One region of the Bradyrhizobium sp. ORS 111 genome, then DNA from elsewhere that is predicted to be linked to it. Evidence: riboswitches for the same ligand, from Rfam matches in the RefSeq annotation. Region 1 holds a riboswitch; the other holds the start of a gene.

Region 1 (5,043 bases):
CCGGACGAACAGATGCGAAAGCTATCCACGGCCCAATCGAGATAACTCCTCCATTGTGATTTGCGTAACGGCAACCCTTCGCGCAACGCGGCCTCGTCTATCTGGATTATTGTCGCTCCCGCCTCCTCAAGGTCGAGCACCTCATCGCGGATCGCAACCGCAAGCTGGCGACAGGCATCGCTTCGCCGAATATCGTCACGGACAAAAGACCAGTTCAGAATCGTCACCGGTCCAGTCAACATTGCCTTCATTGGCTTGTTGGTCAGCGACTGCGCGTATCGCCACCATTCGACCGTCATCGGCTTCGACCGCGAGACATCCCCAAACAGAATTGGTGGACGGACGTAGCGCGAGCCATACGACTGAACCCAACCGTGCTTGGTGAAGGCGAATCCGGAAAGCTGCTCGCCGAAATACTGCACCATGTCATTGCGCTCGAACTCACCATGCACGAGAACATCGAGCCCGATATTCTCCTGCCATAGCACCGCACGCGCCGTTTCCTCTCTGAGAAACTGCTCGTACTGCGCGTTGCTCAACCCTCCTTTGGCATGGCAAGCGCGGGCATTGCGAACTTCCGCGGTTTGCGGAAACGATCCAATGGTCGTCGTGGGAAATGTCGGCAAGGCAAACCGCGCGCGCTGGGCCTCGGCGCGCTTTGCGAAAGGACTGCAACGGTAGCGCTTGGTTTGGTCGATCGCAGCCATGCGCGCAGCGACGTCCGCATTGTGGATCTTGGGCGATTGCTCGCGTGCAAGTGCCGCGTTTTTTGATGCCGCGAGCACATCGGCCACGCCGGCACGATCGCCAGCAAGCGCCCTTCCTAGGGTCGCTAGTTCCTTAATTTTCTGAACCGAGAAAGCCAGCCAGCTCTTTACATCGGAATCGAGATCGGTTTCGAGCCCCAGGTCGATTGGAACATGGAGCAGCGAACATGAGGGGGCGATCTGGACGCGATCAGTGCCGAGTTTTGCCACGGTGGGCGCCAGCTGATCGACCAGCGCTGAAAGGTTGGAGCGCCAAACGTTGCGCCCATCGACGACCCCCAGTGAGAGAACGAGATCGTTGCGAATCCCAGCGACGATCGCGTTCAGCGGGTCTGCCCCCCTTACCAAGTCGACGTGGAGCCCGGAAACCGGCAAAGCCAAGGCCGTATCGAGATTACCGCCGATGGTCCCAAAGTAGGTCGCCAGCATGATTTTAAGAGCAGGTATCTCCCTAGCAAAATAGGTATAGGTACGAAGCAAGGCTTTGCGGGATATTTCGTCGAGGTCCAAGACCAGACAGGGCTCATCGAGCTGAACCCATTCTGCGCCGCGCGCGACCAGCTCACGAAGAACGTCGACATAGACCGGCAGCAGTCGATCCAACAGCGACAATGGATTGAATGAAGGATCTGCGCTCTTGCCAAGCTTCAGGAAGGTCACTGGGCCAATCAGCACGGGACGCGTCTGGTAACCAAGCCCCTTTGCCTCCTCATATTCCTCAATCGGCTTTCGAGAAGAAAGCCTGAAGATCTGCCCCTTGTGAAATTCAGGGACCATATAGTGGTAATTGGTGTCGAACCACTTCGTCATCTCCTGCGCAGGCGCGCCCTGTGCAGGATTGGAGTGAGGGCAACTCGCATCGAGTTCACCGTTCGGCGCACCGCGCGCCATAGCGAAGTAGGTGTAGAGCGGTACAGGACCTGTGGTGCAAGCGTAAACATCCGGAATGGCGCCCACCATCACACTGGTGTCGAGCACATGATCGTAAAGCGAGAAATCATTCGACGGAATGACGGTCGCGCCGAGCGATTTCTGCCGCGCCCAGTTAGCAGTGCGCAGTCCAGCTGCCGCTTCAAGCAGCTGCGCTTCGGTGGACTTCCCGGTCCAGTAGCTTTCGAGCGCGAATTTGAGTTCACGGCGCGGACCGATGCGTGGCGTACCAAGTGTAGCAACGGGAAGTGAAAGGACGGACATAGCTCTAACCCCTGGTTTGGGGCAGAGGTCATGGCGATTGCGTGCAGGAAAAGCCGCCGAAGCGGCAATTGCTTGGCGCACCACCGGGACACCCCGCCCGCGGACGAATATGTTGTCGGGGCAGGTCTCCTGGCTTGCGGGTCATCGCTGCTGTCCGGCCTTCCCGAAACCAAGCGGTTTCAGTGACTTTATTGGACAGCGGCTCGCCGCTTACAGTTGCGGGGGCAGCGCCGGCATTCGACCGGCTTCCCTCTTAGCTCCGGATCAGTGCGCTCCGGAGAACCTCGACGAAAATCAGTTATCCGAACAAGCAGCGTTCCGTCAACCTCTTGGCACGGCATCCTTCTGCGGCTCCGCTCAACAAGTCTGTAGGTGTGGCTCCATCGCGACGATCGCGATCTAAAGCCCCCTTTGCGCGATGAGTGTGCCGGGCAGTGCTCGCTTCGAACTCGGCCCTGGTCTCTGCACGCGCGAGTACATCGGGGTCGCATTTTGCCTGCAGCCGATGGCACGCGACAGATCGGCTTCGACCGAGCTACCAGTCGGTAGCCTTTACTAGCATCTTCGACATGTGAATCTCTCGACAACTTAGCAAGATCCGCCTTGCGGGACCGTCACCCTTGGAAGCTGTGGGTCAAATCAGCTTGCCCATCCCGGGCAAAGTGGTTCGAGCGGCTGGGCCGGTAAGCAGCTCCCGGTAACGTATCTATCCCGTCGGCCGTGTGCGCCGAGACGTGCGAATATGCTCTGGAAGGCATGGAAGATCTCGGCACTATCAATCAATCTCGCTTTTGCCGTGCTGGGCGCCCCCATCGATGTCGAACGGACCAGCACTGCGTTTGCTATGTATTTCAGGCCGCTGGACCAACGGCCATTCTGCGACAGTGCTTCTTGGCCATAACCGTTCTCTTTCGCAGCGTCCTCGCTATGTTGCTACCCCCGAGTGGCGGTGATGGGTGCCAACCGTGCGCAACCGCTTGGCAGAAGGCCTACATGTCCTTCTCCAACAATCAGCGAGGGTTGGCCGTCACAGTCCGGGCCGACAGCGTGACGATGCACATGAGTGCTCCTAGTATCGCGAGAGCAAAAGGCAGCCCAGCCATGTGTGCAACGAGCCCGGCGCCAGCTGGACCGACGAGGATACCGGCGTAACCCGCCGTCGTGACGGCTGCGATCGCCAAACCTGCCGGCATCACCTTCTGCTTGCCAGCACGGCGGCATAACACCGGCACGATATTCGATGCACCCAATCCGATAAGCAGCAAACCCGCCATGGCAATCGCAGCCACCGGCGCGGCCAGCAGGGCCACAAAACCGATCATGATCGGCACAGGTCCGAACATCAGTGTGGCGCGGTCTCCGATTCTGATCACGAGGGCATCTCCGGCGAGACGGCCTGCGGTCATCGCGATGGAAAACAACATATAACCGAACCCGCCATGCTCTTGCGCCACAAGACCTCTGTCAATGAGAAATAAGGCGCTCCAGTCGATCATCGCGCCTTCGACAAGGAAGGTGATGGCCGCAAGCACCGCTATCAGCAATACGCTGCGATGAGGCAAGACAAGCAGTGGCTCTGACGGCGTGCGACGTGTCGCAAGCAACCGCGGCCATGCCGACAAAATCGCAACTATCATTAGCGCCGAACAAGCCAGCGTCGAAGCAAACGAGTCAATCCGCAGCGAGAGCAAGGCTGTCAGGGCGCCAGCGCCCGACAATTCGCCGATGCTGAACTGTGCGTGAAAGGTGGACATCAATGGGCGGCCGGCTGCTCGCTCTACTTCGGCCGCTTGAACGTTCATGGCTACATTGATTGAGCCGAGTGAAGCGCCAAAGGCAAGCAGCACCGCCCCGAGTTTCAGAGGTGTACTGGCGATAGCGAGCCATGGCAGGGTCAGCGCAAGGCCAAGTCCACCTACAAGAATAGTGCGCCTGGTGCCGTAGCGCGCCCCCGACAAAGCGGTCAAAGGCATGGCGAAGAGGGACCCCATGCCGAGGCAGAGCAGCAGCAGACCAAGCACGCGATGATCGACCGCAAGGCGCTCCTTGGCGAGCGGCACCAGAGGCGCCCAGGCCGAGAAGCCGAATCCGGAGACAAAAAATATGAGTCGCGTCGCGAGCAGGCCGGCCGGCGGATCGGCAGACGGTTTTACGGGGCACTCCGCAGAGAACGCACGTTACGAGTACGGCGCGCCGGCGTTTGCCGGCGCATGCCTGCACACGGTGGGCAGCCCGACGACGATGTCGTCGCGGAACATGCTTCCGTTACTGCAAGTCCAGTGCCATTGCGAAATTAACGCGACGTTCCTGGTGCAAACTTTCGGATGAGCCTATTTCTCGCGACTGCTTGCTATTGCGGGCTGCGGCACCCTCGGACCCACGACGAGTTTGGAGAAGTGTTGTCGTAAATCTCTCAAACCCAACACGGCACCTCCGGCTCAGATGCAGCATCGCTTCGTCGTAGAGCCCCATTGTAAACTCGACGCATTGTCTCAAGGGGCTGCGCCGCGAAGCTGCCCTCCGCGGTCATTCTGCAAGGTCTTCTTGGCCGGTTCTAGTGCTTCTTGTTCTTCTGGATCTGCATGATCGAACCAAGAGCCTGGGGGATAGGTTGCGATGCGCTTAGCAAAAAACGACTGCGGCTCCCAGGTTTTTCCCTCGGCCTTCTCAAAAATGATGACGCCGCCACGAGTGAAGTACCGAGGTCCTGGAATATTGCAGTTCACCACAATCAGGGCGCGCCATAGGCCGCTCTGTGTGGCCTCTTTTTCATCAACTTTCTGCAGGTAATCCACCTGGATCGGATCGCCGATAGTGCAGCGGCCGTGTCGCAGAAGATCGCCCAACCTGCCCTGAGCAGTCATCACAAAGTTGAAGTTGATGGGGTTATGCAGAAAGTGGAGATTCACCGCCTTTTCGCCGTTTGCGATTTCACTGGAGATCAGAGAGAGTGCGAACGCCTTCCAGCCCAATTCTATCGGCTTGGCATATGGCGAATCGACTTTTAACGCGCCGTCGGGCGCAGCCTGCCAGATAATGGCATATTCGGCGGCTTTATCGTCGCGATGTTTACTCCACGAAA
Region 2 (5,043 bases), 2.5 Mb from region 1:
GATCGCAGAGCTGGACATTGGTCGGCGGCACGCCGCTGTTCCGGCTCTACGAGACCGGCGACGCCCTGGCTGCGCACGAGAAGCTGGCGCGGGGCCAGATCTGGTCGCGCGTCTTCCAGCAACGCCCGGGATGGCTACGCCTTGGTCTGCCCGGGAGCGAAACGGAATGGTCCCGTCTTGCCGCGGTGCTGTCGAGCTAGCGCTTCACCGCGCCAATGCAAGCAACCCATCCACGTCAAGATGCGCCTCGATGTGATCGGCGAGTGCATCGAGCGCGCCGTCAACCCTGGCGCCGTACGCCTGGTCCGTGGCGGGAACGTCGAGTTGCGCCAGAAAAGCCTTGCGGAAATGGTCTGACGCGAACAGGCCGTGCAGGTAACTGCCCTGAACGCGTCCATCGCTGGACACAGCGCCTTCCGGCGCGCTGTCAACAAACGCGAACGGCCGGGCCCGATCCGGGCCGTCGGTTCGCCCGATATGGATCTCGTAGGCGCTGATCGGTTGACTGGTGGCGGCATTGATAGCGTCGACGCGTATCAGCGTCTTCTGCTCGGTCATGACGGTCGCAACATCAAGAAGTCCGAGGCCGCGCGTCTCACCGGCGGGGCCTTCGATCCCGTCCGGATCGGCCACGCTCTGTCCGAGCATCTGATATCCGCCGCACAGACCGAGCACATGGCCGCCGCGGCGATGATGCGCCAGAAGATCGATATCCCAGCCCTGCGCGCGCAGAAAGGCAAGGTCCCCGCGGGTTGATTTCGAGCCCGGTACGATCACGAGCCTGGCGTCGCCCGGAATGGCTTCGCCGGGACGCACCATCACGAGGTCGACGCCCGGCTCGAGCTTGAGCGGATCGAGATCATCGAAATTGGCGATGCGCGACAGCGCCAGAAACGCGATCTTGCGCTGGCCGGGCTTGCGCGCCTCGCCAAGTCCGAGCGCGTCCTCGGCCGGAAGCTCGCCGGCGCGGATGAAGTAAGGCAGCACGCCAAAGCCGCGCCACGACGTACGGGCTTCGATCAGCCGGTAGCCGTCGTCGAACAGGGTCGGATCGCCGCGAAATTTGTTGATGATGAAGCCGCGGATCATCGCGGCATCCTCGGGATCGATCACCGTCTTGATGCCGACGAGTTGCGCGATGACGCCGCCGCGATCGATATCGCCGATCACCACCACCGGGACGTCGGCCTTGCGCGCGAAGCCCATGTTGGCGATGTCGGCCTTGCGCAGATTGACTTCGGCGGGGCTGCCGGCCCCTTCGACCAGCACGAGATCGGCACGATGCTTCAGCCGCTCGAAACTCTCCAGCACCGCACCCATCAGCGAGGGCTTTATGGCGGCATATTCCCAGGCACGGGCGGTTGCGACGCGCTTGCCCTGCACGATGATCTGCGCGCCGACATCGCTCTCCGGCTTCAGCAGCACCGGGTTCATGTCGGTATGCGGCTCGACGCCGGCGGCGAGCGCCTGCAGCGCCTGCGCGCGTCCGATCTCGCCGCCGTCAGCGGTGACGGCCGCGTTGTTCGACATGTTCTGCGGCTTGAACGGCAATACACGGAGGCCACGCCGCTTCGCCGCGCGCGCAAGGCCCGCGACGATCAGCGATTTGCCGACGTCCGAGCCCGCTCCCTGGATCATCAATGCGCGCGCCATCGCGTGGTCCAGCTACGCCGTCAGAACTCGACGCCCGGCTGCGCCTTGATGCCGGACCGGAACGGATGCTTCACCAGCGTCATCTCGGTCACGAGATCGGCGATCTCGATCAGTTCCTCCTTGGCATTGCGCCCGGTGAGCACGACATGCGTCATCGGCGGCTTCGAGGTCTTGAGAAAATCGACGACGTCGGCGATCGCCAGATAGTCATAACGCAGCGCGATGTTGATCTCGTCGAGCACGACCATGCGCAAGCTTGGATCGGAGATCAGTTGCTTGGCTTTTTCCCAGCCGGCTTGGGCGGCGGCGATGTCGCGGGCGCGATCCTGCGTTTCCCAGGTGAAGCCTTCGCCCATCGCGTGGAATTGACAGAGGTCGCCGAAGTGTCCGGTCAGCAGGCGGCGTTCACCGGTATCCCAAGCGCCCTTGATGAACTGCACCACCGCGCAGGGAAACCCGTGCGCCACGCAGCGGACGATCATGCCGAAGGCGGAGGACGATTTTCCCTTGCCCGCGCCGGTATGGACGATGATCAGTCCTTTCTCACCGCTCTTGGTCGCCATGATTCGATCGCGAGCGTCTTTCTTTTTAGCCATCTTGGCGGCATGGCGAGCTTCCAGCGCAGCCTCGGAGCCACCGGCTTCGTCCTCGGCGGCATCTCGTTCGGACATCATCTGACGTTCCTTCGGCTTGACAAGTTCCGGGCTTGGACGAATGGTGAGCCCTGCGTTGGTGCCTGTCCTACGACAGGCGAAGAGGGAATGCGATAGGGCTCAAGTCGGCCCGAAGCGCAGCCGCCCCCGCGACCGTGACCGGAGAGATGCCCAAAGCCACTGATTCCAAAAGGAATCGGGAAGGCGGGGATCGAAGGGATAACCCCCTGCTCCGCAAGCCGGGAGACCTGCCAGCGCAGACGTTGAGACCAGCGGACGGGGTGTTCCGCGACGGGGAACGAACCTTTCCATCGAACGGTTCGTCTGCCTCATCGCCTCCCGCTGTCAATCAGGAAGGGCGATGAGCGTTACACTTCATGTCTGCATCACCTGCCGCGCCGGCCAGACGCTCGCGGAAGGCGAGACCACGCCTGGTGCGCGCCTGCATGCCGCGATCCGCGATGCCGGTGTGCCTGACGGCGTCAATCTGATTCCGGTCGAATGCCTGTCGGCGTGCAGCCAGGGCTGCTCGGTCGCGCTCAGCGCGCCGGGACGGTGGTCGTATGTCTATGGCCGCCTGTCCGAAGCCAATGCGACGGATGTGGTCGCCGGTGCGTCCGCCTATGCGGCGGCACCCGACGGCATCGTGCCGTGGCGCAGCCGGCCGGAAATCTTTCGCAAGCAATCACTCGCCCGCATTCCACCCATCGCCGTTGTGCCAGAGGCCGCAGAATGACCACGCTCACCAAGGTGCCCGTCACCGTCGTCACCGGCTTTCTCGGATCGGGCAAGACGACGCTGATCCAGCATCTGATCAGGAATGCCAACGGCAAGAAGCTTGCGGTGCTGGTGAATGAGTTCGGCGGCGAAGGAGTCGACGGGGACATCCTGAAGTCCTGCGCCGACGCCAATTGTCCAAGCGAGAACATCGTCGAGCTCGCTAATGGCTGCATCTGCTGCACAGTCGCCGACGATTTCATCCCGGCGATGGAGCAATTGCTGGCGCGCCGCGTGAAACCCGATCATATCGTGATCGAGACATCGGGGCTCGCGCTGCCTAAGCCGCTGCTGAAGGCGTTCGATTGGCCGGAGATCCGTTCGCGGATTACGGTCGACGGCGTGATCGCACTGGCCGACGCGGAGGCTGTTGCGGCCGGCCGCTTTGCCCCCGACCCGGCCGCGGTCGACGCACAGCGCGCCGCTGACGACAATCTCGACCACGAGACGCCGCTGTCCGAGGTGTTCGAGGATCAGATCGCCTGCGCCGACATCGTGCTGCTGACCAAGGCGGACCTCGCCGGCGCTGACGGCCTCGAGGCCGCGAAGTTGGCGATCGCGGCCGAAATGCCGCGGCAGGTGCCGATGTTGCCGGTCGTCGACGGCGCGGTCGACGCGCGCGTGATCCTGGGTCTCGCGGCCGCCGCCGAAGATGACCTCGCGGCGCGTCCGTCTCACCACGACGGCGAGGACGAGCACGAACACAATGACTTCAACTCCGTGGTGATCGATCTCCCGGAAGTCTCCGATGTCGATGCTCTAGTTGCATCGGTCAAGGGACTGGCGCGCGAGCAGAATGTGCTGCGCGCCAAGGGCTATATCGCGATCCAGGGCAAGCCGATGCGGCTACTGGTGCAATCTGTCGGCGAGCGGGTGCGACATCAGTTCGACATGCCCTGGGGCGCGCGGCCGAGGCAGTCGAAGCTGGTCGTGATCGGCGAACACGGCGAAATCGATGAGGCCGCCATCAAGGCGCGACTTGGTGTCTGATGCACATCGTCTTCCGCGAGAGCCGCGGTCTCGAGGAGACCGCGACACCAAGGGATCTCGGCCAGGCTCCAGCCGAGCTCGTGGTGCTCTCGTTCTCCGACAGCGATCTTGCCGCGTTTGCTTCCGGCTGGCGGCGCGGCCGTCGATCGCTGCCGTCGCTGCGGCTCGCGAATCTGGCCGACCTGCGCCATCCGCTGTCGGTCGACACCTATATCGAGCGGACCTTGTCGCAAGCGCGCGGCATCTTTGTGCGCCTGATCGGCGGCGAACCCTACTGGCCATATGGGCTGGCCGCGCTGCATCGCCTGGCGAAGGAGCGCAACATCGCGCTTGCGGTGCTGCCGGCGGACGGTCGCGATGACCTGCGGCTCGATGAATTCTCCACCCTGCCGGTCTCAACCCTGCGCAGGCTCAAGGTGCTCTGCGACAAAGGCGGCCCGGTCGCGGCGCAGGCCGTGATCGCCCAGCTCGCGCTGGCGTCGGGACTGTATGCCGGACCGGTCGTCGGCGAGATCGACCTTCCGGAGTTCGGCTTCTACGATCCCGGGCTCGGTGCCGCCACGGCGGCGCCGTCACCAGATCACCGGCCACGGGCGCTGGTGACCTTCTATCGTTCCTATCTCGCAGCCGGCGACACGGCACCGGTCGACGCGCTGATCACGGCGTTGCGGCAGAAGGGCTTTGATGCTTACGGCGTGTTCGTCACCTCGCTGAAGGCAGCGGGCGTCGCCGAGTGGATGCGCACCCAGTTCGCGCATTGTCCTCCCGCCGCCATCGTCAATGCGACCGCCTTTTCCGCAATCGGCGACGACGGCACGACGCCGTTTGAGTCCGCGTCCTGCCCGGTGTTCCAGGTCGCGCTGTCGACAGCGCGGCGCGATGATTGGGCCAAGTCGCTTCGCGGTCTTTCTCCCGGCGATCTGGCGATGCACGTGGTGTTGCCGGAGGTCGACGGTCGTCCGTTTGCGGG

What was found. A riboswitch is a leader RNA that binds a small molecule or an ion and turns the genes downstream of it on or off. The one in region 1 is predicted to bind cobalamin.
Region 2: it holds a riboswitch for cobalamin, as region 1 does, so the genes downstream of both, P6U30_RS34635 (DUF1636 family protein) here and metE (5-methyltetrahydropteroyltriglutamate--homocysteine S-methyltransferase) in region 1, are expected to answer to the same signal.

Annotation. Positions count from the first base shown of each region.
Region 1 covers NZ_CP120701.1:1,974,759-1,979,801, reverse strand. The annotation lists gene metE (5-methyltetrahydropteroyltriglutamate--homocysteine S-methyltransferase) at 1-1,961, opposite strand, end outside; cobalamin riboswitch at 2,063-2,263, opposite strand; gene P6U30_RS09130 (MFS transporter) at 2,972-4,084, opposite strand; gene P6U30_RS09125 (nodulate formation efficiency C protein) at 4,454-5,043, opposite strand, start outside.
Region 2 covers NZ_CP120701.1:7,490,959-7,496,001, forward strand. The annotation lists gene cobD (threonine-phosphate decarboxylase CobD) at 1-200, shown strand, start outside; gene P6U30_RS34625 (cobyric acid synthase) at 205-1,653, opposite strand; gene cobO (cob(I)yrinic acid a,c-diamide adenosyltransferase) at 1,674-2,324, opposite strand; cobalamin riboswitch at 2,367-2,577, shown strand; gene P6U30_RS34635 (DUF1636 family protein) at 2,668-3,042, shown strand; gene cobW (cobalamin biosynthesis protein CobW) at 3,039-4,073, shown strand; gene cobN (cobaltochelatase subunit CobN) at 4,073-5,043, shown strand, end outside.